3 regions of the Qipengyuania profundimaris genome follow, and region 3 is predicted to be linked to each of the others. Evidence: predicted binding sites of a transcription regulator. Region 3 holds the regulator's gene; each other region holds the start of a gene.
What was found. Region 3 encodes LexA, which represses DNA repair genes until DNA is damaged. Its sites were predicted from a motif close to GTTCCNCNCTTGTTCT; they were not measured.
Positions count from the first base shown of each region.

Region 1 (9,836 bases), 220 kb from region 3:
GGCATGCACCGGGTGAGTGGCTGCTACACGAGCAGGGCGGGGCACTGAAAGCCCGGCGCGAACGGCAGGCGGACAACGACACCGGCGCGCTTAACTGGACTGCGGGGCTTCAGCGGCGGCGGCTGTCGCAGCAGGCATGAATGCGCTTGCCGGCGACCTAGGGTCGTCCCGCCGCCGCATCCTCGCGATCTGGCTGCCCGCCTTCGCGATCGACCGCTGGCGGATCGTCACGCGGGAGGCCGGGGGCGAACTCGATAGCGGGCCGCTAGTGCTGATTGCCGACACGGCACACGGCCCGCGGATCGAGGCTGCCAATCGCCTCGCCACGGATGCCGGTGCGCGCCGGGGCATGATGCTGGCCGATGCCCGCACGCTGTGCCCGGAAATCTCGACCGCACCCAGCGATCCGGCGGGAGATCTTGCATTCCTCGAACAGCTTGCCGTCCGGGCGCAGCGCTGGGGCCCGTGGTCGGCGATGGACGAACCCGACGGCCTGCTGGTGGACGTGACTTCCGTCGCGCATCTGTTCGGCGGGGAGGAAGACCTGCTCGAAGATGTGCGCGCGGGTTTCGCCCAGCGCGATCTCGTCATCCGCACAGCCATTGCGCCCACCGCAGGGGCAGCCTGGGCGCTGGCGCATTTCGGCCGGGCCGGGGCGATCGTGGATCGCGAGTTGGAGCCTATGCTGGCCGACCTTCCCGTCGCGGCACTGCGGCTTGGCAGCGATGTGCTCACCGTGCTGCGCCGCCTCGGCCTCAAGCGGATCGGCGACATCACGACCATCGGGCGCGACGCGCTCCAGCGCCGGTTCCGCAAGCGCAAGGTGCCTGAGGCCAATCCGCTGCTGCGCCTCGACCAGCTGCTCGGGCGGATTCCGGAACCGCTCATCCCGGTAATCGAGCAACACGCGCCGCTCACCCAGCGGCGCCTGATGGAGCCGATCCGTCACCGCACTCTGCTCGATCAGGTGGTGAACGATCTTGCCGATGACATGGCGCGGCTTCTCGAGAGCAAGGGGCTGGGCGCGCGGCGGTTGGAACTGGGGCTGTGGCGGGTCGATGGCGAGGTTGCGGTGCGCAGGCTGGAGATGTCCGCCGCCACGCGCGATCCCGCCCATATCTGCCGCCTGTTCGCCGCGCGGCTCGACGATATCGAGGCGGGCTTCGGCATCGAACTGCTGCGCCTGCGAGCCAGCTGGACGGAGCCGCTCGCACTGGCGCAAGGCGATATCGAGGCACAGGCGGAAAGCCCCGGCACCTCGCTTGCCACCTGTATCGACCGGCTGACGGTGCGGCTCGGCCCCAAGGCGGTCAGCCGCCCGGTGCCTTTCGCCAGCCACATCCCGGAGCGCGCGCAGCGCTGGAAGCCGCCGCTGGAGCGGGAGCCACCGACGCAAGGGGTGCTGGAATTCCACGCCCGCCCGCTGAAGATGCTCGACACGCCGGAGCGGATCGCCGTGCTCTATGCTTCGCCCGACGGCTACCCTCAGCGCTTTCGCTGGCGCGGCGGCGTGCACGAAGTCGCGCGGGTCGAAGGGCCGGAGCGGATCGCACCCGAATGGTGGCGCGAGCGCGGTTCGGTCCGCCTACGCGATTACTACCGGATCGAGGACGAGCGAGGGCGGCGCTACTGGATCTATCGCCAGGGCATCGCCGGAGACGGACGGGGCGGAGCGCCGGACTGGTTCCTGCAGGGGCTCTGCGCCTAGCTTTCGGACACCAGGAACGCGCGGCGCGAGCGCTTCTGGCCGAGGGGTATGTTGCTGAAATTCGCCACCGGGCCGGTCTCGACTTCGACCGTCTGGACCGAGGCGTCCACAGCTGCTTGCAGAATGCTGCGTTCGAACACCAGCCCGCAGCTACCGTCGCGGCTCCATACCACCTTGCACCAGTGTTCCTGATCGCCCCAGGCGAGCAGCCCGGAAATGCCGCTGGCCGGCAAGTCTTCTGCCTCGAAACATGCGCCGTCGAGCGACAGATCGCGCAACCGACCGCGTCGTTCGCCGCCAAGCAAGCGAAGCGACGCGGGGCAGTCGACGGAATGCCGCCGACTGGTGCGTCGTTCGGATTGGCTCGCGACCTGTTTTCTCTGGAATAGCGCCACGTGGTGCCCCCTTACCGGACGTCATCGCGGGGTTCTGGTTACTGCGACCTTTTCCGACACGGTAAATAAACTTTAGGGATACCCGCCCGACGCCGGGCCGGGCGCGTCTCACATTCAAGGGCGATCGAAGAAGTCCACTCGCCCGTCGTCGAGATCGTAATAGGCGCCCACGACCTTCAGTTTGCCAGCTCGCTGTGGCTCGAGCAGGATGGGGTCCGTATGCTGTCGAAGCTGCCGTACGACACGGCTGACGTTGGCGCGGACCGAATTATCGAGCAGATCGCCGTCCTTGTCACGGACCGACAGGACCGCCGGGATGATCGGCTCGATCATGGGGCCGATGGAGCCCGGGAATGTCGCATTGTCCGTCACGACTTCGGTCGCCGCTTTTACGGCACCGCAGCTCTCATGTCCCATCACGACCACTAGGGGGACATTCAGCACCGCCACGGCATATTCGATCGACCCGAGGGCGACCGTGTCCACGGTATTCCCGGCATTACGAATGATGAAAAGCTCCCCCAGTCCGCGACCGAACAGGAGTTCGGGCGGCACCCGGCTATCGGAGCATGTTACATAGGCAGCGAAAGGCTGTTGGCCGGCGGCGAGATCAAGCCGTCGTTGGGAACTAGTTAGGACGCTTGTGCGGCCGCCGGTAAGGAACTGTTCGTTGCCTCGTCGTAAGAGCTCGAGAGCCTGGTCGGGGGTGAGGTCGGAAGCCGGCGGCGCAGGTTCGGGCATTGCCGGATTATCCTGCGCCAGGGCAGAATTACCGCCCAACAACGCGGCGGCGCTGGCAGCCCCCGTTGCACCAAGCATGGATCGACGAGATATCATAACCACTCTCCTTTGGCGCCCGAAGACAAGAGTGGGTCGGGCGCTGGTTTGCTCTATCGCCAGGGGCGATCGCTCAACGTCCGACATCACGAGCACATCGCGCTCGCCAGAGGGGCCCGGTCCGTGCAATTTTTACGCTGTTCTGGCGTGGGGGTTCCCGCGGTCGCAGCATTTTGCTGTTGGAAAAACCTGCGAGAGAACATATAAAGAACGTATGGCGTCGCAAACCATCCTCCAGAAGCTCGAGATTCTCGCCGATGCGGCGAAATACGATGCGTCCTGCGCGTCCTCCGGCACGGCAAAGAAGAACAGTCTGGGCGGCAAGGGGATTGGCTCGACGGAGGGGATGGGCATCTGCCATGCCTATGCGCCCGATGGCCGCTGCATCAGCCTGCTCAAGATCCTGCTGACCAATCACTGCGTGTTCGACTGCCATTACTGCGTCAATCGCAAGAGTTCGAACGTGGCGCGGGCGCGCTTCACGCCGCAAGAAGTGGTGGACCTGACGCTGGCCTTCTACCGGCGCAATTACATCGAAGGGCTGTTCCTGTCGTCTGGCATCGTGAAAAGCTCGAACCACACGATGGAGCAGATCGTGGAAGTTGCCCGCATCCTGCGGGAAGAACACGATTTTCGCGGTTACATCCACCTCAAGACCATTCCCGAAGCCGATGCCGAGATCGTGCATCAGGCGGGGCTCTATGCCGACCGGGTGTCGATCAATGTCGAATTGCCGACCGACAGCGGCCTCACCCGCCTCGCGCCCGACAAGGATGCGCGACAGATCGAAGGCGCGATGGGCAAGGTGAAGGCCGACCTCGTCGAAGCGAAGGATGCGCGCAAACGCTTCCGCCACGCGCCGCGCTTTGCGCCTGCGGGCCAGTCGACGCAGATGATCGTTGGCGCCGATACCGCGAGCGACGCCGATATCGTGGGCAAGGCGAGCCGGCTCTACGACAATTTCCGCCTGCGCCGCGTCTATTACAGCGCCTTCTCGCCGATCCCCGATGCCAGCGCGGTGCTGCCGCTGAAGCGCCCGCCGCTGATCCGCGAGCATCGGCTCTACCAGTCCGACTGGCTGATGCGCTTCTATGGCTATAAGCCGACCGAGGTCATGCAGGCGACCGAAGCGGACGGGAATCTGCCGCTGGATATCGATCCCAAGCTGGCCTGGGCACTCAAGTTTCGCGAGCAGTTCCCGCTCGACGTGAACCGCGCCAGCCGCGAGCAATTGCTGCGCGTGCCCGGCCTCGGCGTGAAGGCGGTAAACAAGATCATTGCCAGTCGCCGCCATCGCAATCTGCGGCTCGACGATGTGGCGCTGCTGACGCAATCGATCACCAAGGTGCGGCCGTTCATCTGTACGGTAGACTGGCGCCCGATCACGCTGACCGACCGCGCGGACCTGCGCAGCCTGCTCGCGCCGAAGACCGAGCAGCTGGAGCTATTTGCGGCATGAGGTCCTCGCGCAGCCTCTCGGGCGTGAAGCTCGGCACTTATTACGTCGTGCACATGCCCGAGCCGGACGATTTCGACTTCTGGCGGGAGCGGGCGCGCGGGCTGATCCAATGCGATGTCCCGCCCGACCGGATCGCATGGGTCGAACCGGGTGGCAGCGGCGACCTGTTCGCGCATGGGAAGCGCCGCATGCCGGTGCCGCCGAAAGATGCGCCGCCGGTGCGCGCCAACCGCCGCTTCGTCAGCCTAGCGCGTAATGCCGCGCTCCATTCCGATCCCGAGCGCTTCGCTCTCCTTTATCGCCTGCTCTGGCGATTGCAGGCCAATCCGCGGATCATGGAGGATAAGGCGGACCTTGATGTTCGCAAGCTGGAAGAGCTCGACAAGAACGTCCGCCGCGACAGTCATAAAATGCATGCCTTCGTGCGCTTCCGACTGGTCGAAGATGAGGAGGGTGATGAGCATTATGTCGCCTGGTTCGAGCCCGACCACCACATCCTGCGCGCCAATGCGAGCTTCTTCATGCGGCGATTTTCCAACATGCGCTGGTCGATCCTGACGCCGCGCGGCTCGCTTCACTGGGACGGCGAGACGATGGCAGAAGGTCCGCCCGCCGACCGCAGCGACGCGCCGAGCGGCGATCCGACCGAGGATTTGTGGCGCAGCTACTACGCGTCGATCTTCAATCCCGCGCGTTTGAAGATCGGGGCGATGCTGAAGGAAATGCCCAAGAAATACTGGAAGAACATGCCCGAAGCCGCGCTCATTCCCGAGTTGGTGGCAGGCGCGCAGAAGCGGGAAAGTGCGATGGTCGAGAAGGGAACGCTTGAATTTGAGGAGCGGCCCGAAACGCTCGCGGCGATCGACAAGGCGATCCATGCCTGCCGCAAGTGCCCGATCGGCCAGCTCGACAACCATGCCGTGATGGGCGAGGGGCCGCAGGATGCCGCGCTGATGATCGTCGGCGAACAGCCGGGCGATCAGGAGGACCAGCAGGGAAGGCCCTTCGTGGGGCCGGCGGGCCAGTTGCTCGATGCGCATTTGGAGAAGGTCGGGATCGACCGGCGTGCGGCCTACGTCACCAATACGGTCAAGCATTTCAAATATGTCCAGCGCGGCAAGCGGCGGATCCACCAGTCGCCCGGCGCAAAGGAAATCGACACCTGCCGCTGGTGGATCGAGAGCGAGCGGGCGATCGTGCAGCCAAAGCTGATCCTCGCCATGGGAGCGAGCGCGGCGCGCGGCATGCTGGGCAAGACGGTCAGCATCACCAAGGTGCGCGGGGAACCGATCGCGCTGGAAGACGGCAGCGAGCTGTGGGTGACGGCGCACCCTTCCTATCTCCTGCGGCTCGACGGCCCCGCGCGCGAAGAGCAGGCGCGGCTCTTCGATGCCGATCTCGCCGCAGTGAAGGAACGGCTCGAGGAACTGGCCGGGTGACGGTGTGCCGGAGAACGACCACCAGATCCCCAAGCGCAGGATCGATGTCGATCCCGATCTCGTAAGGACGCCGCAGCGCGCGCCTTTTGTCGAGCTTGGCCTCGTTTCCTGCTTCAGCTTCCTGCGCGGCGCGTCCGATGCGGTCGATCTGGTCGAGCGGGCCTATGGGCTCGGTTACGATGCGATCGGAATTGCCGATGCCAATACCATGGCCGGTGTGGTGCGCATCCATAGCGAGGCGAAAACGCTTAAGTTGAAGCCGCTTATCGGCTGCAGGATAGAAACGGTCGCGGGTTTCGCCTTCCTCGCCTATCCCAAGGATCGCGCTGCTTACGGGCGTCTGTGCCAGCTGATTTCGCAGGGACGTATGGCCACGCTGGACGGCGAATGGCAGGCCAAGGGCGAGTGCCACATCTCGCTGGCCATGCTCGCTGCGCATAGCGAGGATGTGCAGTTGATCCTCGTGCCGCCGCGCGATCTGGAGCAGCGTTTCACGATTGCGATCCCGAGCAATGTCGTGCCGTTTCGCCAGGCGGATACAGGGGAGGAAGTCAAAACCCAGTGGACGCAGGTCGAGGGTGACCTGGCCGACCTTCTTCCGCACGTAACCCGCCAGCTGCCAACATTGCGCTATATCGCCGCGAGCTACCTTTACACGGCCAGCGATATCGAACGGATCGAGCGGCTCGATCATTTCGCACAGGCCAACGATCTGTGCATCCTCGCCACCAACGACGTGCATTACGCCACGCCCGACAAGCGGCCCCTGCAGGACGTGATGACCGCCATCCGCCACAGGACCACGGTGGCCGAGGCCGGGCACTTGCTGTTCGGCAATGCCGAGCGGTACCTCAAGTCGCCTGCCGCCATGGTCCGCATGTTCGCCCGCTGGCCACATGCCATCGCCGCCACGCGCGAAGTGGCCGATGCCTGCGATTTCAGCCTCGACACGCTGAAATACGAATATCCCGAAGAGCTTTATCCCGGCGGCGTCGACCCGCAGGGCTATCTCGAAAGCGAAACCTGGAAAGGGGCCGTCTGGCGCTATCCTGAAGGCATTCCCGACAGCTTGCGCGAGACTTTGCACAAGGAACTTGCGCTGATCGGGAAGATGCAGCTTGCGCGCTATTTCCTGACCATCAAGGATATCGTCGATTTCGCGCGCAACAAGGTCGATCCGCCGATCTTGTGTCAGGGACGTGGCAGCGCAGCCAATTCGGCCGTCTGCTACTGCCTCGGCATCACCAGCGTCGATCCGGAAAAGCACCAGCTCCTGTTCGACCGCTTCATCTCCGAAGACCGCAAGGAGCCGCCCGATATCGATGTCGATTTCGAGCATGAGCGCCGCGAGGAGGTGATCCAGTATCTCTATCGCAAATACGGCCGCCATCGGGCCGGGCTATGCGCTACGGTGATCCATTATCGCCCGCGCATGGCAATCCGCGAGGTGGGCAAGGCGATGGGCCTGTCCGAGGATGTTACCGCCGTGCTGGCGCGCACCGTCTGGGGCGGATGGGGCCGCACGATCGACGAGGGGCATGTCGAGAACGAAACCGGCCTCGACCTCACCGATCCGCATCTGCGCCGCGTGCTCAAGCTGACCGAGCAGATGATCGGCATGCCGCGCCATCTCAGCCAGCATGTCGGCGGCTTCATCCTCACCGACGGCCCGCTGACCGAGATGGTGCCGATCGGCAACGGCGCCATGCCCGACCGCAGCTTCATCGAGTGGGACAAGGACGACATCGACGATCTCGGCATTCTGAAGGTCGACGTGCTTGCACTCGGCATGTTAACTTGCATCCGCAAGGGGCTGAAACTGCTAGAAGATCATCATGGCGAGAGCTACCAGCTCGCTACCATTCCGCGCGAGGATCCGGCGGTCTACGACATGCTGTGCACGGGCGATTCGCTCGGCGTGTTCCAGGTCGAGAGCCGGGCGCAGATGAACATGCTGCCGCGCCTGCGTCCGCGCGAATTCTACGATCTCGTCGTGCAGGTCGCCATCGTGCGGCCCGGGCCGATCCAGGGCGACATGGTTCACCCCTATCTCAAGCAGCGCCGCCGGGCGCGCGAGGGCAAGACCGACTTCTACCTGCCGTCGCCCGCGCCGGAGCACGGTCCGCCCGACGAGCTCTCGTCGATCCTGGAGCGGACCTATGGCGTCCCGATCTTCCAGGAACAGGCGATGAAGATCGCCATCGACGCGGCGAAGTTCAGCTCGAAAGAGGCGAACCGGCTGCGCAAGGCCATGGCGACCTTCCGCAGCCGCGGCATGGTGAACGAGCATCAGGACATGATGGTCGGCCGCATGATCGAACGCGGTTACGATCCCGAATTCTCCGCGCGGTGCTTCGAGCAGATCAAGGGCTTCGGTGAATACGGCTTCCCGGAAAGCCACGCCGCCAGCTTCGCCCACCTCGTCTATGTGTCGAGCTGGATGAAGTGCCATTATCCGGCGGCCTTCGCCTGCGCGCTGCTCAATTCGCAGCCGATGGGCTTCTACGCACCCGCGCAGATCGTGCGCGATGCGCGCGAACATGGCGTCACGGTGCTGCCCGCCGACGTCAATCTGTCCGACTGGGACTGCTCGCTGGAAGACTGCGAGGGCGAGATCGCCTTGCGCCTCGGCCTCAGGCAGGTCGACGGCTTGCGGGAGGCCGTGGCGGCACGGCTGATCGGGGAGCGCGAGGAACGGGGGCCCTATGCCGACGTCACGGCGCTGCGGGACCGTGCCCGCATCGGCCCGTCGCATGTAGAGCGGCTTGCCAGCGCGGACTGCTTCGGTTCGATCGCGCTGTCGCGGCGTCAGGCGCTGTGGGATGCGCGCAGCCTGATCGCGGAGCCGGACCTGCCTCTGTTCGCCGCCGCGGCCGAGCGCGAGGAGGGCGCCGAGACGTCGGCCACGCAGCTGCCTCACATGCCGCTGAGCGAGGAAGTCGTGGCGGATTACCTGACCACGCGGCTCAGCCTGAAAGCGCATCCGATGTCGTTCCTGCGCGAGGACTTAGACGCACGCGGCTTTGTGCGCGCTTGCGACCTGCGCGAGCGCAAGTTCCGCTCCACCGTGAATGTGGCGGGCGTGGTGCTGATCCGCCAGCAGCCGGGCAGCGCCAAGGGGGTGTGCTTCATCACGCTGGAGGATGAGACGGGCGTGGTGAACCTCGTTATCTGGCCCGATCTCAAGGCCCGCCAGCGCAAGGTGGTGATGGGCGCGCGGCTGATGGAAGTGCGCGGGCGCGTGGAATATGACGACGAGGTCGTCCACGTTATCGCCCAGCACATGACCGACGCGACGCAGGATCTCCACCGCCTGTCCGACGACCTGCTGGTCGCGCCGATCGCGCGGGCGGACCATGTGAACAGCCCGCTGCCGTCGCATTGCAAGGCAGGATGGGAGAATCCGGCGGGGAGTGCCGATGCTCCGGCTTCCGAGCCCACCGCGAAACCGCCGCCGAAGGACGATTGGCAGGACCCGCCGCCGGGCAACCGCGAATGCGGTTGGGGAGGGCGGCATCCGCGCGATGTGCGCGTGATCCCGAAATCGCGCGACTTCCACTGATGCGGGAGCGAACTCCCCTGCCAGCGGTTTGGTGCGGTATGCAGGTCGGCAGCACTTATCGATGAAAATTGACATTTCCCGCCGCATCGGCCGATTTCGTGCCGACCGTCGCGTGGTAATCCTGTTGGTGCTGATCGGCCTGGCGCTTGCCGGCCGCGTGTGGCTGGCCGAGCATCCCGAGCATAGCCCCTGGGCACCGCTCGACCTGCGCGATCCCGTGGGGTGGGCAACGGAAACAAAGATGCTCGCACTGCGAGACGATCCCGCGCAATGCCGCGCGACGCTGGAGCGGAGCGAGATTGCTTTCACCGCGCTCGACCCCGCAGGCGAGGGTGCTTGCAGGCGCGAGGATCGGACGCGGCTAGATGGGTACCCCCTGTCCCCCTCGACACCCGCCATGACCTGTCCGACGACGGTGGCGCTCTACCTATGGGAG
Region 1 covers NZ_JAVAIM010000001.1:1,638,909-1,648,744, forward strand. The annotation lists gene Q9K02_RS08065 (hypothetical protein) at 1-140, shown strand, start outside; gene Q9K02_RS08070 (Y-family DNA polymerase) at 137-1,708, shown strand; gene Q9K02_RS08075 (PilZ domain-containing protein) at 1,705-2,103, opposite strand; gene Q9K02_RS08080 (carbonic anhydrase) at 2,218-3,027, opposite strand; gene Q9K02_RS08085 (putative DNA modification/repair radical SAM protein) at 3,155-4,399, shown strand; gene Q9K02_RS08090 (UdgX family uracil-DNA binding protein) at 4,396-5,838, shown strand; gene Q9K02_RS08095 (error-prone DNA polymerase) at 5,843-9,400, shown strand; gene Q9K02_RS08100 (extensin-like domain-containing protein) at 9,462-9,836, shown strand, end outside.
Region 1: Q9K02_RS08085 (putative DNA modification/repair radical SAM protein) is a predicted target of LexA. The motif match lies at 3,137-3,152, and genes of this name have one in related genera.

Region 2 (9,836 bases), 230 kb from region 3:
TCCGGCCAAATCCGCGCACCAGCTGGTCCTGCTCGACCCGCCTTACGGCACTGGCGCAGGCGAAGTTGCGCTCGATCGCATGCTGCGGCTCGGCTGGATCGATCCCACGACTTGGATCGCGCTCGAAACCGGCGCGAAGGAAGAACCGCGGGTGAGCGGGCTCGAATGCGTGGCGGATCGCCGCGTCGGCAAGGCTCGGCTCTCGCTCCTGAGGCTCGCTACCGACGCGGCGTGAGGCGCTTTACGATCGCTTCATAGGGTCGGCAGGTTCGGAATGCGCTTCATCGATAGCATCCGTTTCGTCTACTGGATCGGCATCGGCAGCGGGTTCGCTTGAATTCGCCCCACCAATTTGTGTTTCTATCTGGCCCCATGCCGCTTCACGCCCTGCCTCGTCCATGGCGACCATCGCCAGCTTGTCGCCATCGGCCAGGCGCCAGAACAGCTCCTGCCGCTCGGGAGCAAGCGTCCAGTAATACCCCTGCACCTCGCCCGACCACTGCCGAAACTGGACCTGTCGCTCTTCCGGCCAGCCGTCGACGACCGCCATCTGTTCGGGCGTCATCATCGCCTCGGCAGGCTGGGCATCAGCCGGCGGTGGTGCCGTGGTTTCGGGAGTATCCTGCGCCATTGCAGGGATAGAAATCGTGGCCAGTTGGCCACCGAGAATGTACCAAAAAGTCTTTCGCATGTGCTCTTCCTCCAGAAGTGACATGCGCAACGAACGCGACCCGAATACTTACCCCTCCGGGACCTTCCTTATCGTTTCAAACGCTTCCGATAAGCAATGGATTGCCGCGACCGCAATCGCGCTTTCCGCACCGCCCAACGGTGATCGTGGCAAAAATGCGGCGAACGGAATCCAGCGCATAAGCGAAAGGCGGGACCGCTTTTACGGTCCCGCCCTCGAACTCACAGCCAATTCGCACTTGCGACACACCATGAAAGATTAGCTCAAATCAGTCCATCTGGCTGGCGGGACGACCCGGCCAATAATCCAGCGGCTTCGTGCCGGTGCGGTTCTTTTCCCAGCTGTTGATGCAACCATCCTGCTGGTTGGGCGTGCAGACCGGAAGGTCCTCAGCCGAAATATTCGCTGCGGTGCTACGCGTCACCGGCTGAGCAACTTCCTTGCTCACGAAACGCGGCGAAGTCGAGGCTGACGTCGATGCAGTCGTAGCTGTGGTAGCCGTCGTGCTCGCGCCATTCATCTGGGCGGCGATCTGCGTCCAGGCGGTCGAGCGCTGCTGCGGTGTCATCTCATAGATGCGCACGCGCTGTTCGTCGTTCAGCATCCACCAGCCATTGGTCTGCGCGGGCGTCAGCGTCCAGTAATACTCCTGCACATTTGCAGGCCATGCATCATAGGCAGTCTGTCGATCGGCAGGCCAACCATCGTACATGGCTTCCTGAGCGTCGGTCCACATGTAGCCGTCGGTATCCATATCCTGGGCGATGGTGGGGGCAGCGGTAAGAGCCAGGGCTGCTGCACCGGCAAGGATGATATTACGCATTGGAGTGTTCTCCATCTTTGTTTCCATTGCCCTTCCTACGCAGCACCGCACTGCATTGTTCCGTGGGTCCTCAGTACGTCGGGGCACGTCAGGCTTGTATTGCCGCCCCGCGTTCCCTAGCTGTTCCGGAGCTCATGTCAGATATCGTACCCATCTCGGAAACCGGCGAAAACGGCGGGATTCCGCCCTATGCGGCGCGGTTGAATCCACCACAGCGCCAAGCGGTTCTGACCACCGAGGGGCCGGTTTTAATGCTGGCCGGAGCGGGTACCGGCAAGACCGCAGCACTCACCGCGCGTTTGGCACATCTCATCGCGACCCGCCGGGCGTGGCCCTCCGAGATCCTGTGCGTGACCTTCACCAACAAGGCAGCGCGCGAAATGCGCGAGCGTGTCGCACGGCATATCGGGGACGCCGTGGAGGGCATGCCGTGGCTCGGCACCTTCCATTCGATCGGTGCGCGCATGCTTCGCCGCCATGCCGAATTGGTCGGCCTGCAGAGCAATTATACGATCATCGATACCGACGATCAGTTGCGTTTACTCAAGCAGATGATCCAGCAGGAAGAGCTGGACGAAAAGCGGTGGCCGGCGCGCCAGCTGGCCGGGCTGATCGACCGCTGGAAGAACCGCGGTCTCAATCCCGGTGACCTCGATGCGGCCGAGAACGAAGCTTACGCCAACGGTCAGGGCGCGAAGTTCTACAAACTGTATCAAGAACGACTGAAGACGCTCAACGCCTGCGATTTCGGCGACCTGCTGCTCCATATGCTGAACATTTTCCGGCAGCATCGTGACGTGCTGGAGCAGTACCAGAAGCGCTACAAATACATTCTCGTCGACGAGTATCAGGACACCAACCAGGTCCAGTATCTGTGGCTTCGCCTGCTGGCGCAGGATCGCAAGAACATCTGTGTGGTGGGTGATGACGACCAGTCGATCTATTCCTGGCGTGGGGCCGAAGTGGCCAATATCCTCAAGTTCGAGAAGGATTTCCCCGGCGCAGCGGTGATCAAGCTGGAGCAGAACTATCGCTCTACCCCGCAGATACTGGCCGCAGCCTCCGGCCTGATCGACGCCAATAGCGAACGGCTCGGCAAGACGCTGTGGACCGAACTTCCGGCGGGCGAAAGAGTCCGTGTGATCGGCGTCTGGGACGGCCCGGAAGAAGCGCGCCGGGTCGGCGAGGAGATCGAGCGGCTGGAGTCCGAAGGCGCCTCGCTGGACGAGGTCGCCATCCTCGTGCGGGCGCAGTATCAGACGCGCGAATTCGAAGACCGGTTCATCCAGATTGGCCTCAATTACCGCATCGTCGGCGGCTTTCGCTTCTACGAGCGCGCCGAAATCCGCGATGCCCTCGCTTATCTGCGCGTGATCGAGCAGCCCGCCGACGATCTCGCTTTCGAACGGATCTACAACCAGCCCAAGCGCGGCCTCGGCGCGAAGACGCTGGAGGCCATGCGCCGCCATGCCCGCCGCACGCAGACGCCGCTCGCCGCCGCCTCGCTCGACCTTGCCGACAGCGATGAGCTGCCCGCCCGCGCGCGCAATACTCTGACGGGGCTGCTGGCGCAGTTCGTGCACTGGCGGCAGCAGTCCGAGAAAGTCACGCCGTCCGAACTGCTGCGCATGGTCATCGCCGAAAGCGGTTACGAGGACATGCTGCAGAAAGATCGCAGCGCGGAAAGCGCCGGACGGCTGGAAAACCTCTCCGAACTCGCCCGCGCGATGGAGGAGTACGAGAGTCTCACCGACTTCCTCGAGCATGTCAGCCTGGTGATGGACAACGACCGCGCCGACGATGGCGAGAAGCTGACCATCATGACGATGCATGCGGCCAAGGGGCTGGAGTTCGACCACGTCTTCCTGCCGGGGTGGGAGGAAGGCGTCTTCCCCAGCCAGCGCGCGCTCGACGAAGGTGGCCTCGCCAGTCTCGAGGAAGAGCGCCGCCTCGCCTATGTCGCCATCACGCGCGCCAAACGTCGTTGCACGATTTTCCACGCTGCTAACCGGCGGATCTACGGCCAGTGGACCAGTTCGATTCCCAGCCGGTTTATCGACGAGCTGCCCGAGGAAACGATCGAGCGCGAGACAACGATGACCGGCGGCGCATCGCTCTGGCGGGCGAACTGGACCGAGACCGAAGACCCCTTCGCGCATGTCGCTCGCGATGCGCCGGGACGCGCGGACAAGCGCGGCCCGGGTTGGCAGCGGGCGCTATCGACCGGATATGATGCGACGCCCAAGCGCCTAGCCGAACCGGGCCGCAGTGCCGCCAGCTTCGCAGCCAAGCCGCGCACAGATATCGCGATCGGCGCCCGCGTGTTTCACGACAAGTTCGGCTACGGCACCGTCACCGACCAGGAAGGCAACAAGCTGATCATCGAATTCGAGAAAGCGGGCGAGAAGCGTGTGCTCGACAGCTTCGTCAAACTTGCGGACTAGCTTGGCGGGTTCGCTCGCTCGAAGACTTGCGTGGACCCGGAAGCGGTGATTCCGGCGCTCGGCAAAGGCGCCTAGCCGATCGACAGCAAGGATTAGGCGCTGGCTTTGTCCGGCGTTTCGTCGCCCGGCGTCACGGACCGGCGATACCGGGCTTCCCACGGTCGTTTAAGCTCGCCCCAGATGCCGCGCGTTCCCTCTTCGATGCCTGTTTCGCAGTTGAGGTAGGGGGCGGGATTGCACCATGTGCCGAACAATTTGTCCCACAGCGTGATGGTATTGCCGTAGTTGCTCCCCATAAGGCGCTCGTCGCGAATATGATGTAACCGGTGCGCCGCCGGTGAAACCAGCACCTCGCCGAACACGCCGAGCGTCCACGGCAAGTCGGCGTGAATGAAATGCGCCCACCAGCTGCGTATCAGGGTCGCTCCGATAATCGCCCACGCCGGCATGCCCAGGGCGATCACCAGCACGGTGTCGAACAGTAGCGAGATCACTTTGGCGACCGGGTGTTTGCGCTGGACCGACAGCCAGTGGATCGCGGTATCGGCGTGATGGGTGGCATGAAAACGCCAGAGGCTGCGGTCATGTTCGAGCCGGTGGCGCCAGTAGGCCACGAAATCGATCAGCGCGATAGCAAGCAGGAGCGTCACGACTTCGGGAACGCTTTCCCAAAACCCTCCGAGATATCCTGTTCCGTCAAGGACAATCGCCAACGCTGCTGCCGGGACTGCGAAAAGAGGAGCGATGAAAAGCGCATTGAACGCGGCAAGGCCGAAATTCGTACTGGCTTCCCTGTGGCAGACCACGATTGCGCGCCCGATGGCCTGCCGCTTCAGCACCAGCGCAAGCACGCCGAACACTGCGCCATAGATGGCCAATTCGCGCAGCAAAGCCAGGACCGATTGAGCCAGTGCTATCATCCGATCTGCTTAATCGATCAGGGTAAATCGGTCGTAAACAGAGCAGCCTTGCGCTCAGGTCAAGCGGTGTCTTGATGCGATAATGGCAGCTATCCGTTGTGCTGCCGTTCCATCCCCATAGGGATTATGCGCCTGTGCGACCTTCGCATAAGAGCCCGGATCGTCGAGCAACCGCGAGGCGTGTTCGACGATGGCGTCACAGTCTGCGCCCACTAACAGCGCGGTGCCGGCAGCTATGCCTTCGGGGCGCTCGGTCGTGTCGCGCATGACGAGTACGGGTTTACCCAGACTGGGGGCCTCTTCCTGGATGCCGCCGCTATCGGTCAGGATGATATCCGCCCGCATCATCATGCGGACGAAGTTCGGATAGTCAAGCGGATCCATGAGGTGGATATTGTCGAGCGTCCCGAGCTGTTTGTTCATCACGCCTGCAACATTCGGATTAGGGTGCACTGGATAGACGATCGCGACGTCCTCGCGTCGGGCCAAGGTTTTCAATGCGGCAGCGATATTGCGCATGCCTTCACCGAAATTCTCCCGACGATGCGCTGTCACGGCGATCAGACGCTTGCTACCCACCCCGGCCAAGGCAGTGTCGATTCCCTTGCTCAGCGCCGGATCGGTTTCCAGTTTCGACTTCGTCGCGAGCAGCGCGTCGATCACGGTATTCCCGGTCACGAATATGTCTTCGTGCGCTTTGTTTTCCGCCAGCAATGCGTCTGCCGCAGTTTGGGTCGGCGCGAAGTGAAGATCGGCAATCGTCCCGGTGACCCGCCGATTTACCTCTTCAGGCCACGGCGAATAGATGTCGCCGCTGCGCAAACCTGCTTCGACATGACCGATCGGAATTTTGCGGAAATAGCACGAAAGCGTGACCATCATGGTGGTCAGGGTATCGCCATGGACCAGCACGCGATCCGGTTTTTCGTCGTCCAGCACCTGACCAAAACTAAGCAAGATGCGTGATGCAAGCGCGTCGAGGCTCTGACCGTGCTGCATCAGATCAAGATCGATGTCGGGTGTAATCCCCGCAATTGCAAGCACCTGGTCCAGCATCTCTCGATGCTGCGCCGTCACGGCCACTTTCACATCGAAGTGGCCATCCGTACGCAAGGCGTGGACGACGGGAAACATCTTGATCGCCTCCGGTCGCGTGCCGAAAGTAACCATCACCTTGGGACGCCCGTTCATCGTTGCAGCAAGCCCCGGGTATCGTAGACCTGCTTGCCGGCAAAATCGCTCAGCGAGAGGTGTTTGAAGTCCGTGTGATCGACCAGAATGGCAACGGTTTCTGCCGCCTCGAGAGCTTCGTCCAGGGAAACAAGCTTGGCGCTGAATTGCTGCAGCCGCGCAGGTAGTTCGGTTGCGAAGGGTTCGACGACCAGCATGCGGTCGCCGATCTCGCCGGCCAGATGCTCAGCAATCTCCAGCGCCGGACTTTCGCGGAAATCGTCGATATCGGGTTTGAACGCCAAGCCCAGCACGGCGACCTTCCCGGTCGGCTGGGCTTTTGCCATGGCGCACAGGCCCTCAATCACATGTTTGGTCTTATGGAGATTGACCTGGCGCGCGGTGCGGATCAGCGGCGTTTCTTCAGGTGCCGCAGCTACCAGGAACCAGGGATCCACCGCGATGCAGTGCCCCCCTACTCCCGGTCCCGGTTGCAGCACGTTGACGCGGGGGTGCCGGTTGGCCAGTCGGATGACTTCCCAGACGTTGATGTCGAACCGGTCCGCGACGAGGGACAATTCGTTGGCGAATGCGATATTGACGTCCCGGAAGCTGTTTTCGACCAGCTTGACCATCTCCGCAGAACGCGCATCCGTTTCGAAACAAATGCCTTCGACGAAGCGGGCATAGAGACGGCGGGCTTTCGTCGAGCAGTCGGGTGTCATTCCGCCGATCACACGGTCGTTCGACCGCAGTTCAGCGATGATCTTCCCCGGCAAGACGCGCTCCGGGCAATAAGCAATGGCGATGTCGGCCGGGCCGTGGGTGTTGCCCGGCACGCCCAGATCGGGGCGCCGTTGCGCGATCAGCTTCGCTACTTCATCGGTCGTCCCCACCGGCGAGGTCGACTCGAGAATGATGCAATCGCCGGGCCTGAGTTTCGGGGCGATCGCTTCCACCGCGCTCATGACATAGTCCAGACCGGGCGTATTGTCTTCGAGCAGCGGTGTGGGCACCGCAATGACGTGAAACTGGGCTTGTGGCGCATTCAGGGAGGCACAGAGCATCTTGTCCTTGACCACCCGCTCTACCAGCTGGTCGAGGTCTTTTTCTTCGATATGGATGGCGCCGCGATTGATCGTGTCGACCACGCGCTCGGAAACGTCCACGCCGCACACACGCAGCCCGGACGAAGCGATGATCGATGCGGTCGGAAGGCCGATATAGCCTAAGCCGAACACGACTACATCGTACTCGTCGTTCCGCATACTCGCGAAAACTTCTGGATTTTCCAAACTCGACACCCCCGGAGCATAACGCAATTCCGGATCGCGTACTGCAGCCTGAACTTTCGCTCGGCGGTGTCCGAGCGACGCTTCCGGATGTATCTATTGCCCGATTAAAGTAAAGCGAGCGTAAATCATGTTTCAGGTCGCCGAGACGTCGAGGAAACCAGGAACCGGCCCGTTCCAGTCGTCGGCATCAGCAGGCATACTGTCGGCGGAGGCCTTACCCTGCCCCTTCGGCGCACGGTCCGGTTTCGGCTTGGCGTCCCGCTTCGCTTTCGCAGGCTTTGCCTTGGACGGCGCCTGTTTCCGCCCCTTGGGCTTCTCTGGAGCCGGCCCATCGTCGTTCCCGTCATCGGCGTCCGCGCCGTTGTTCGCGCTGGAGTCCTTCAGCGCAACACGAACGTCTTTCTTGCCGAAGACGTCGATTTTCGATCCGGTCAGTTTCTCGACATTGTCGATCGCTTCGGCATCTTCGGGAGCGACGAAGGTGAAGGCGCGACCCTTTGCCCCAGCGCGACCCGTACGGCCGATGCGGTGGACGTAATCGTCCGGGTGCCACGGCGTGTCGAAATTGAACACGTGACTGACACCCTTGATGTCGAGCCCGCGCGCAGCAACGTCGGACGCCACGAGGATATTTACATCGCCACTCTTAAAACGGTCGAGTTCCTTGAGGCGGCTCGACTGGTCCATGTCGCCGTGGATTTCACTGGACGCAAATCCGTGGCTCTGCAGGCTCTTGTTGAGCTCGCGAACGGTCGTCTTGCGGTTGGCGAAGATGATGGCGGTTTCAACCAGATCGTTGTTGAGCAGCCAGCGCAGCGTTTCGCGCTTCTGGCGGCTCGTCACCGGTACCTTGAAGGCGGTAATGTCCTTGTTGGTCGTCGCCGCACGGCTGACTTCGATCCGCTTGGGATTGTTGAGGAATTTCTTGGCCAGCTTCTCGATCGGCGGCGGCATGGTGGCCGAGAACAGCATGGTCTGGCGCTGTTCGGGCAGCTTGTCGCAGATGAATTCGATATCGGGAATGAACCCCATGTCGAGCATGCGGTCGGCCTCGTCGATCACCAGCAGTTCGCAGCCGTTGAGCAGGATCTTACCACGCTCGAACAGATCCATCAGGCGGCCCGGCGTCGCGATCAGCACGTCGACGCCTTCGTTCAGCGCCTTCACCTGATCACCCATCTGCACGCCCCCGATGAGGAGGGCGAGCTTAAGGTCATGGTTTTTGCCGTATTTCTCGAAGTTTTCCGCCACTTGCGCCGCCAGTTCGCGGGTGGGTGCGAGGATCAACGAACGCGGCATCAGCGCGCGGCGCCGGCCGCTCGCCATGATGTCGATCATCGGCAGCACGAAGCTGGCCGTCTTGCCGGTGCCGGTCTGCGCAATGCCGATGATGTCCTTCATCATCAGCACCGGCGGAATGGCCTCGCGCTGGATGTCGGTCGGCTCGGTATAGCCGGCTTCGTCGACTGCCTTGAGCAAGTCAGGGGAAAGGCCGAGATCGGCAAAGGTCATGCGCGTCAAATGTATCCCTGGATTTGGTGCCGGTCGCATGGCGCAAGAATGCGCCATCGGCAGGCCGCGCCCTTTGCGGTTCCGGGCGACAAAGTCAAGATAAGGCCGGCCTTGCGCGCCGGTTTGCCTAGTCGCGTGGCCGAACGGCAACGAGCCGGTTCATCTCGGAAATCCGGCACTTCGCACCCGCACGCGACATCAACCGGTCGCGATCTACACAGAGCTGGCCGTCGTCACTGCGCTCGACATAGAACCCGAGATAGAAATCGCGCGGGCTGCAGGCCTTTTCCAGCTGTGCGGAAATCAGGCTGCGGTCGCGCATATAGATAATCAGCCGGCTACCCCTGTCGGACACGCCGACGATGTCGTTGGCTGGGAGGCAATCGCCCATCGGCCGCTCCACCAATTGCGTCGCGACCGGTTGGCGCGGCAATTGCGAAAGCAGATTGCTCCGTGCGCGGCTGGGCTGAGGGCTGATCCGCAAGATCACACGGCGCTCGATCCGCACCTGGTTGGCGACCGGCGGCTCCGAGAGGTCCGCCAGCCCGTGCCAAGGCGGCAGTCTTTCTGACATGTCGTGGCGCGACATCGGTCCAGCCTGTTCCTGCGCATTCGACTGCCGCGCAACCTCGTCCGCCCGCACATCGTCGGGTGTGGCTGCCAGCGGAAGCAGCAAGGAGAGGATGGCGGAAACAAATGGCATTGGCGCGTTCGGTCGGCTCCTGTGCCGCAAGATACTCGCGGCTCGCTCAATAGCGACGGACGCCCCCTTGCCCCCATGCGCTTGAATATCCGCTTAATTGATCGCGCCGCGATAGCAAGGCGGTGGCGTTTGCCCGCCCACCTGTGGCAAGGATGCCGCGATGTCCGATACGCAAGCCTTCATCGAGGAAGCCGTCAGCCTGCTCGGGTCGCGCGGCTTCACCACCGATCCCGAGCTGGTCACACCTTGGCTGACCGACTGGCGCGGTCGTTATACCG
Region 2 covers NZ_JAVAIM010000001.1:2,088,039-2,097,874, forward strand. The annotation lists gene rsmD (16S rRNA (guanine(966)-N(2))-methyltransferase RsmD) at 1-235, shown strand, start outside; gene Q9K02_RS10295 (hypothetical protein) at 242-691, opposite strand; gene Q9K02_RS10300 (hypothetical protein) at 960-1,514, opposite strand; gene Q9K02_RS10305 (ATP-dependent helicase) at 1,649-3,958, shown strand; gene Q9K02_RS10310 (sterol desaturase family protein) at 4,051-4,878, opposite strand; gene wecB (non-hydrolyzing UDP-N-acetylglucosamine 2-epimerase) at 4,933-6,069, opposite strand; gene wecC (UDP-N-acetyl-D-mannosamine dehydrogenase) at 6,066-7,316, opposite strand; gene Q9K02_RS10325 (DEAD/DEAH box helicase) at 7,476-8,855, opposite strand; gene Q9K02_RS10330 (hypothetical protein) at 8,983-9,558, opposite strand; gene Q9K02_RS10335 (FAD-binding oxidoreductase) at 9,719-9,836, shown strand, end outside.
Region 2: Q9K02_RS10305 (ATP-dependent helicase) is a predicted target of LexA. The motif match lies at 1,626-1,641, and genes of this name have one in related genera.

Region 3 (9,836 bases):
ACGCTTGCACAAGTCCGCGAAGACGTCGCCGCGGCCGTGCGCGAAGAAAAGCGTGTCCAGGGGCTCGCCGACCTTGCGAACGAAATCGACGACCAGCTGGCCGATGGTGCAACCTTGCGCGAGGTGAGCGAGGAGCTCGATCTCGAGCTGACGACCACGCGACCCGCTATTGCCAATGGCCGCATCTACCAGACGCAGGAAACTCTTCCCGAAGTGTTGGCGCCCGCGCTGCAGACCATTTTCCAGATGGACGAGGAAGAGCCCGAAATCGCCCCTCTCGAAGGCGGGCAGACCTACCTCGTCTACGAAGTGGCCCAGATTACAGCATCGGCCAAGGCCCCCCTTGCCGAGATAAAGGATCGCGTCGAGGCGAACTGGCGCATTTCGGAAGGCCTGAAGCGCGCCCAAGCCGCTGCCGACCGGGTGACGAAGCGCGTTCGTGGGGGCGCATCGCTTGCCGCCGCCGTCGCGGAGGAAGAGACGAATCTGCCGGCACCCGAAAGCGTCGATCTGACGCGCGAGCAACTTGCCGCCCAGCGCGAACGCCGCATTCCGCCGCCGCTCGCCCTGCTTTTCAGCATGGCCGAAGGCACCACCAAGAAGCTCGAAGCCGCGCAAAAGATCGGATTCTTCATCGTCAATCTGGAAGATATCAGCATGGACGATATCGCCGAGGACGATCCGATGATCGCCCAGGCCAAAACCCAGCTCGGCCCGGTGATCGGCGAGGAATATGCCGATCAGCTGCGGCTTGCGATGCGGGAAGAGCTCGGCGTAGAGCGCAACGACGACGCGATCGAAGCCGTTCGTCGCCAGCTGCTTGGCACGAACTGAGCCGCCCTTGTCCACCGCTCTCGAAGGCCTCGACCAAGCGCGCGCCGAGCTGAGCGAGGGTCGTCCCGCGCTGGTCTGGCGCAGCATCGTAGCTGATACCGAAACGCCAGTCAGCGCGGCGCTCAAGCTGTTCGAGGAAGGGCGCGGCGATTTCGTACTCGAGTCGGTCGAGGGTGGCGAGACACGCGGGCGCTATAGCCTGATCGGCATCGCACCCGATTTGGTGTTCCGCGCGCGTGGAGACGAGGCGGAAATCAATCGCGATTGGCAGACGGATCGCAAGGCTTTCGTTCCGTGCAAGATTGGCGCGATGGATGCGCTGCGCACGCTAACTCAGGACTGCCAATGTGCGACGCCTGTCGCGCTTCCGCCCGCCCTCGCCTGCCTCGTCGGCTATTTCGGATACGAGACAATCGGCCTGGTCGAGAAACTTCTTCGGGCTCCGCAGAGCGACGTCGATTTGCCGGACATGCTTTTCGTCCGCCCGACAGTGATCCTCGTCTTCGACCGGCTCAGCGACACGTTGTTCTGTATTGCGCCGGTCTGGCCGGACGGATCGCTAGATTTGGCGCAGGAGCGGATCGACGAAGCTCTTCGGAAGCTCTCCCTGCCGCTGTCACAGTCTGCCGACCGGTATCCCGACCATATCGAACCTCAGCTCACCTCGACTATCGATGCGGACGATTATCAGGCAATGGTCTTGCGTGCGAAAGACTACATCGCGGCCGGGGATATCTTTCAGGTCGTCCTCTCGCAGCGATTCACCTCGCCGTTCGAATTGCCGCCCATGGCGCTCTATCGTTCGCTCAGGCGCATCAACCCGTCGCCCTTCCTCTATTTTCTCGACCTACCCGGCTTCGCCGTGGTCGGCTCGAGCCCCGAAATTCTCGTGCGGGTGCGCGAAGGCGAGGTGACAATCCGCCCGATCGCCGGCACCCGGCCGCGCGGTACGACGCAGGAGGCGGATCGGCTCGCCGAGAAATCGCTTCTGGCCGACCCGAAGGAGCGCGCAGAGCACTTGATGTTGCTCGATCTCGGGCGCAACGACGTCGGGCGCGTGGCGGACGCCGGCAGCGTCGAGGTCACGGAGAGTTTTACGGTCGAACGGTACAGCCACGTCATGCATATCGTCAGCAACGTCGTCGGGCGCCTTGCCGAGGGCAAGGACGCGCTCGATGCGCTGTTTGCCGGGTTCCCGGCAGGCACCGTCAGCGGTGCACCCAAGGTGCGCGCCTGCGAGATTATCGCCGAGCTGGAACCTGCAACGCGCGGCCCCTACGCGGGCGGCGTCGGCTATTTCGCGCCGGACGGATCGGTCGACAGCTGCATTGTCCTGCGCACCGCCGTGGTGAAGGATGGGATCATGCAAGTGCAGGCCGGGGCGGGCATCGTGGCGGACAGCGATCCAGCCTATGAGCAGCGCGAATGCGAAGCCAAGGCCGGCGCCCTGCTCGCCGCGGCAAAGGACGCAGTGCGGCTCGCAAACGAAGCGGGATACGGCCAGTGAGGGTTGCAATCGCCCTACTCGCTCTCGGCAGCCTCATAGCTTGCGAACAGCAACCTGCCGGCGAACCTGTCGCTCGTGCCAGGATTGATGGGCAGGCGCCATCGCCTTCGCCTGAGCCTAGCGAGACGGCGACCGTCGCAAGCTCGGTGGAAAGCGCATGCCGGTCCATCATCTTCGAGGACACACCCCTTACCCACTGCCTCGCGAATCCCGTCCGCCACCGCATAAGCATGGATCTTGGGCCGTCGGGCGAAGCGCCCTATCGCAGCCTGACTGCGTTCTCGCGCCAACGCGGCGAGAACGGCGTCGCCTTTGCAATGAACGCCGGCATATATGACGACGAGGGCGAGCCAATCGGTTACTTCGTTGAAGGTTCGGAGCGGCTCGAAACCCTCAATATAGCCGATGGCGAAGGCAATTTCCACCTCAAGCCCAATGGCGTGTTCTACGGCACGGCGGGCGAATGGCACGTCCGCACGACCGAAGATTTCCTCGCCAATGTGACCGAGCGGCCGGAGTTCGGCACGCAGTCCGGGCCGATGCTGGTGATCGACGGCAAGCTGCATCCTGAAATAACGCAGGACGGCCCTTCCCGGCTGATCCGCAACGCAGTCGGCGTCGATGGGCAGGGCCGGGCCCATTTCGTGATTTCGAACGCGCCGATTTCCTTCGGCAAGCTCGCGCGTTTCTATCGCGATGAACTGAAGACGCCCAATGCTCTGTTCCTCGACGGGAACGTCTCGCAATTGTGGAACCCGGCGACCGACCGCCTCGATACCGGCGCGCCGATCGGCCCGATCGTGGTCGTCGAAAAGAAGGACAGCGAATGACCGAACAGCGCCGTGGCCTCTATCCGGAGATCGAACCCTACGAAACCGGGATCCTGGATGTCGGCGAGGGTCATTCGCTCTATTACGAACGTGTCGGCACGCCCGGCGCGAAACCTGCGGTTTTCCTGCATGGCGGCCCGGGCGGCGGCATGTCGCCCGATCATCGGCGCCAGTGGGACCCCGAGCTTTACGACGTCCTGCTGTTCGACCAGCGCGGATGCGGCAAGTCGCTGCCATTCGCCGAGATCGAGCATAACGATACCTGGCGTATTGTCGCCGATGTCGAGCGCCTCCGCGAGATGTGCGGGCATGACAAGTGGCAGGTCTTCGGCGGTAGCTGGGGCGCGACACTCGCCCTCACCTACGCCGAGACCCATCCCGACCGCACGAGCGAGCTGGTGCTGCGCGGCGTATTCCTCGCGCGCCAGACCGAGAAAGACTGGCTCTACACATATGGCGCCAGCGAAATCATGGCCGAACAATGGGACCAGTTTACCGGCCTCATCCCCGAAGATGAGCGTGGCGATCTGGTGAAAGCCTATTACAAGCGCCTGACCAGCGATGACGAGGAAACACGCCTTGCCGCCGCGCGCGAATGGTCGCTGTGGGAAGGCAATGTCGCCACACTGTTGCCAGATCCTGCCCTGCTGGACACCTTCGCCGATCCCGCGAAGGCCGTGCCCTTCGCCCGGATTTGCGCGAAGTTCTTCCTCGAAGATTTTTTCCTGGAGGAAGCGCAATTGCTCAAGAATGTCAGCGCGCTGGCGGGCATACCCGGAATTATCGTTCAGGGCCGCCACGACATTTGCACGCCGCCGACATCCGCTTGGGCGCTCAAGAAAGCTTGGCCGGAAGCGGAATTGTGGATCGTGGATGATGCCGGACACTCCGCAGCAGAACCGGGCATCATCGATGGCCTCGTGCGGGCGACCGACAAGCTGGTGGGCAAGCAGGCGTGACGTCGCGGGCAGCTGAAGTTGCTTGAAAGCCCGCAGCCGTGCCGCCATTGACCGTTCCGCAATGACCGACAGCCGCTCCATCCTTGTCATCGACAATTACGACAGCTTCACCTTTAACCTCGTCCATTACCTGATGGAAATGGGCGCCGAAGTGGAGGTGGTGCGCAATGACGCCATTTCGGCGGACCAGGCCATGAGCAGCGGCGCTGCGGGTTTCCTGATCTCGCCCGGTCCCTGCACACCGAACGAGGCCGGCGTCAGTCTCAACCTCGTGGCGGGATGCGCAGATGCGGGCAAGCCGCTACTCGGCGTCTGCCTCGGACATCAGGCGATCGGCCAGCATTTCGGCGGCAAGGTCGTTCGCGGCGGGCTGATGCATGGCAAGACGTCGCCGGTGGAACATGACGCCAGCGGCGTGTTTGCCGGATTGCCGTCACCCTTTATAGCTACCCGATATCACTCGCTGATCGTGGAGGACATTCCCGAGTGCCTCGCGGTCAATGCTACCAGCACGACGCCCGGCCTCGATGGCAGCAGCGTGATGGGTTTCCGTCATCGCGACTTGCCGATCCACGGCGTACAATTCCACCCCGAGAGCATCGCTACCGAACACGGACATGCGCTGCTCGCAAATTTCCTCTCGCTGTGCGGAATCGACGCAAAGGTACCGGCATGAGGACGCTACCCGCAGCAGAGCAGCGTCTGGGCGAGCAGGAGGCCGAAGAGGTCTTCGGCTGGATTCTCGATGGCGAGACGAGCGACGAGGAAATCGCCCGGTTCCTGCGCGAGATGTCCACCCGCAGCGAAACATCCGATGAGATCGCGGGCGCGGCGCGGGCCCTGCGGGCGCGGCTGATCCCGATCGACGCGCCGAAAGGAACGGTCGATTGCTGCGGCACGGGCGGTGACGGGCACCACACGCTCAATGTTTCCACAGCAGTCAGCCTGCTTGTCGCGGCGTGCGGCGTTCCGGTGGCCAAGCACGGCAATCGGGCGGCGAGCAGCAAGTCGGGCGCGGCAGACACACTCGAAGCGCTCGGTCTCAATATGGAAGCCGCGGGAAGAACCGCAGAGAAGTCACTGGCCGAGCTAGGCATTTGTTTCCTGTTCGCAAAGAACCATCATCCGGCGATGGGCCGGATACAGCCTATCCGCCAGCAGCTCGGCGTTCGCACGATATTCAACCTGATGGGCCCGCTCTCCAACCCGGCAGGCGTGAAACGCCAGCTGATCGGGATCGCGCGCCCGGCCTATGTGCCGATCTACGCAGCGGCAAAAGCCAAGCTCGGCACGGAGCGTACCTTCATCGCTTCGGGCGACGAGGGGCTGGACGAGCTTAGCATTGCCGGTGGAAACGAGCTGGCCGATGTGACCGGCAACGATTTCGAGATGCGGCGGGTGAACCCGGTGCAGGCAAACCTGCCCCACGCGCCGGTCGAGGCGATCCGCGGCGGCGACCCGTCGCACAACGCCAAGGCACTCGAGGCGCTATTGCTAGGCGCGCCCGGACCCTATCGCGACGCCGTGCTGTTCAACGCCGCCGCTACTTTGATCGTGGCAGGCAAGACCGAAGACTGGACGACCGGTGCCGAAATGGCTGGCGAAGCAATCGACAGCGGTGCTGCCCAGCAATTGCTGGCAGACTGGATCGCGATCGCGCAATGAACAAGCTGGTCGAAATCTGCGAAACCAAGCTTGGTGAGGTAGCCGAGCGCAAGCAGCAGCATTCGCTCGACTCGCTTGATGCGCAAGCAAAGGACCAAACGCCGCCGCGCGGCTTTCGCTTCGCACTGGAACGCGCGCAGCAGAATGGCTTCGGCCTGATTGCCGAGATCAAGAAAGCTTCGCCGTCCAAAGGTCTGATCCGGGAGGATTTTCACCCTGCGCAGCACGCTCGCGATTACGCCGATGGCGGTGCGGCCTGTCTCTCGGTCCTGACCGATGCGCCTTACTTCCAGGGCCACGAGGATTATCTGGTCGAAGCCCGCGCGGCTTGCGATCTGCCGGTCCTGCGCAAGGACTTCATGATCGACCCCTGGCAAGTCGCCGAAGCTCGCGCGCTTGGCGCAGATGCGATACTAATCATCGTAGCCGCGCTGGATGACGGGACGATGCGCGAAATCGAAACTGCCGCGATCGAACGCGGGATGGACGTTTTGGTCGAGGTCCATGACGAACAGGAGCTGGAACGCGCGCTGGCGCTTCAATCGCGGCTCATCGGCGTCAACAATCGGGATCTGCGGACCTTTACCACCGATCTTGCGACCACCGAGCGGCTGGCAGTCCTCGCCCCTGAGGACGCCCTTCTTGTCGGTGAGAGCGGCATCGCGACGCATGCCGATTGCCAGCGCCTCGCGCGTAGCGGTGTCTGTAGCTTCCTCGTCGGCGAGAGTCTGATGCGGCAAGCCGACGTCGCTACTGCGACGCGCGCCTTGCTTCAGGGCTGACCCAGCGCTTTGGCACGTATCGCGAACGCTTGTTCTCGACAAGAAAGGTCCGAAACGGCTGAATTGCTTGACTTGCTGATATTCGTTGCCTAATTGTTCCACATTCGTTCACAGGGTTGTGAACAGGCGGCACGGGAGTTGCGCAGATATGCTGACAGCCAAGCAACACGAATTGATCCGCTTCATCCAGCAACGGCTGGAGGAAACCGGCATTTCACCCAGTTTTGAGGAAATGAAGGAAGCGCTCGACCTCAAGAGCAAGTCCGGCGTCCACCGCCTGATTTCCGCTCTCGAGGAACGCGGCTTTATCCGTCGCCTGCCGAACCGTGCGCGGGCGCTCGAGGTCGTCAAGCTGCCCGAAGACGCGGTTACAGGCGCCGGCCAAGCTAAGCCTGTGAACGATACCGGCGCGACCATGGCGGCCACGGTAACGGCGAAATCCGTCGCGCCGGAGCCGGCGAACGACATCATCGACGTGCCGCTACACGGCCGGATCGCGGCTGGCGCGCCGATCGAGGCGATCGAGGGCCAGGCGAGCATGCCGGTTCCCGCCGCTCTGCTCGGACCGGGTGAACATTATGCGCTCGAAGTGTCGGGCGATTCGATGGTCGAGGCAGGCATTTTCGACGGTGATTTCGCACTTGTCCGAAGGTCCGATACCGCTCGCGACGGAGAGATCGTCGTCGCGCTGGTCGACGATGAAGAAGCGACGCTGAAGTACCTGCGCCGCGATGGCGGGCGGATCCGCCTCGATCCTGCGAATGGGGCCTACGAACCGCAGGTTTATGAATCCCATCGAGTGAAGGTTCAGGGCAAGCTTGCCGGTCTGCTCCGGCGCTACCACTGACGCTCGACGAGACAGTTTTAGTTGGGAAGAAGGGCGCGGCGTCGGCTGCGCCCTCTCTTCCTTCATAGGTTGTCTTTATTGGGAGCCCGCGTTCCGCCGGACGAAGGGGCGGAACCAACCGTGCTCGCCTTGCCCTTCGGCCACGGTATCAATATGCTCTTCGGCAAGGTAAATGCCGGTACCGCCTTCCCGCTCGAGAAACCGGCGATCGGCCTTGAGCCAGCGTGGCTTGCATGAGCGCGGCAGGAAGCGATCAGCGATGACGATGTCGGACCTGTCGCAGGCGGCGGCAAGCGCTCGCTCCTCGATAAGTTCGCGGCTTCGCGCGATCAGCACGTCCCAATCTCGACCATCCCTTTCGATACGCAAGCTACAAAAGTCCCGGCTGCACCGAGCGCCCAACCATTCGGCTAAAGGTACGGGCTCGCCATCGAGCGCTGCAATTTCGCGCAGATTTTGTTGGGCGTAACTGCCCTCGCTGTCCCGCAAAACCAGCAGCCGGCCATCCGCGCTGGCAATACCCACATCGCGCCCATCACGCGTGATCACGATGTCCGGGGCAGGCGTCGCCCACATCCATCCCGAAGCGACGGCGACGGGAAGCGCCCCCCAAAGCCGTGTTCTTCCATGCCACAATGCCAACCAGAGCGCGCCGAGGACAAATACCGCCATCGCCGCCATCGGCATCTTGGGGGCGAGCTTCACCGCACCCGGCTGAGCCGAAACGATGTGCGCGATCCACAGCAGTACATCGAGCGATTTGCCGACCAGCCACCAGGCCGGAGCTCCCAACCCGACTACATCCATCGCCAGAGCCAGGGCAACGAGCGGCATCGAGACGAAGGTCACGAGCGGGATCGCGAAGAGGTTTGCGACCGCCCCGTAAATTCCCGCACGGTGGAAGTGGAACAGGACAATCGGCATGAGTGCGAGCTCGATGACAAAGCCGGTCAGGAACAGCATCAACGCCCGGCGGCCGAAGCGGCGCAGGCCGCTTTCCTCTCGTGGCGCGAGAAATTCGCGAAACGGCTTCGCATTGTGAAGTGCCACGATGGCGAGCACGGCGGCAAAGCTCATCTGGAAGCTCGGTCCGACAAGCGATTCCGGCCATAAGAGCAGCACCGCGATTGCTGCGACCGCGACTAGGCGCAAAGAGAGCGGCTCGCGCCCAAGCGCCAGAGCCGTCAGGACCAAGATCGCGCCGATGCAGCTGCGCACCGTTGGTACCTGAGCCCCCGTCAAGAGCGTGTAAGCGATCCCGGCAAGAGCAGCGATTGCAGCGGCCACGATCGGCAGGCGTACGCGCAACGTAAGCCATTGCCATAGGGCCAGCAACTTGAGCGCAATCAGATAGGTCGCGGCGATGATTGCGCTCACGTGAAGGCCGCTGATCGACAGCAGATGCGTAAGGCCGGCATCCCGCATAGCCACCTCGTCCGCTTCGGAAATCGCCCCGCGATCGCCGCTGGCGAGAGTCGCCGCGATCGCGCCGGGAGCGCCGTCGAGACGGTCGCGAACATGCGCCGAGAGGTGCCGCTGAACCTGCGCGATCCAGCCTTCGCCGCCGCCCCCGCCGGCCTCCTCTACTATTTCGATATCCCCCACAACGCTGCCGGTGGCCGCATAGCCATCGAACCAGGCCCGTCGCGCGAAGTCGTAGGCGCCCGGTACGATTGGCGGCGAAGGCGGCATAAGGCGCGCGGACACCCTGACGCGTACGCCCTCCCGCAACGCGCTATCCGCTTGATCCAGCGGAACGTTGACGCGGTAGGCTCTTGCAATCCCGTCCTCGGCGTCGCGAGCGGCTAACACGAGCCGGATGCGGTCACGCGCCGGCTGGTCCTCGCGCTCGAGAATGCGGGCATCGAGCCGTTCGAACGTCGGTCGCTCGATTGGTTCTGCCCCGATCAATTCGGAGCGCGCCCAGACCAGCCCGATCCCTGCCGCGAGGACGAGCGACGTGGCGATGGTCGCAGCGAGGAGGTAGGCGCGCTCATCACGATCGCGCCACGCGGCAAGCGCCGCAAGGGCAACCAGAACAAGCCCACCAATGGTTGCAGACCATTGCCACGGCGTGTGGAGCAGGAACCACAGACCGATGCCGCCGCCAAAGGCAACTGCCAGCCACGGTCCGCGGTCAAATCCGGCACTCGCCAAACCTGTCTCGCAGCGATCCGCAATTCTGGACATCAGGCCGCGCATGCGCCAAGGGCGCGGCACAGCCTGCACGGATCCTCCGTCCGTCCCCCCCATCGGTACCGAAGGCGTCCCGCGTGTCGCCATGCAAGTGTTTGAAAGGAAGCGAGAGCCAATGGCAAGCGATAGTGGAACGCCCGAAGGACAGGTCGTAACCCGCTTTGCCCCTTCGCCCACAGGATACCTGCATATCGGCGGCGCGCGCACGGCATTGTT
Region 3 covers NZ_JAVAIM010000001.1:1,858,582-1,868,417, forward strand. The annotation lists gene Q9K02_RS09190 (peptidylprolyl isomerase) at 1-834, shown strand, start outside; gene trpE (anthranilate synthase component I) at 842-2,341, shown strand; gene Q9K02_RS09200 (phosphodiester glycosidase family protein) at 2,572-3,171, shown strand; gene pip (prolyl aminopeptidase) at 3,168-4,130, shown strand; gene Q9K02_RS09210 (anthranilate synthase component II) at 4,192-4,806, shown strand; gene trpD (anthranilate phosphoribosyltransferase) at 4,803-5,795, shown strand; gene trpC (indole-3-glycerol phosphate synthase TrpC) at 5,792-6,577, shown strand; gene lexA (transcriptional repressor LexA) at 6,726-7,424, shown strand; gene Q9K02_RS09230 (ComEC/Rec2 family competence protein) at 7,500-9,614, opposite strand; gene gltX (glutamate--tRNA ligase) at 9,736-9,836, shown strand, end outside.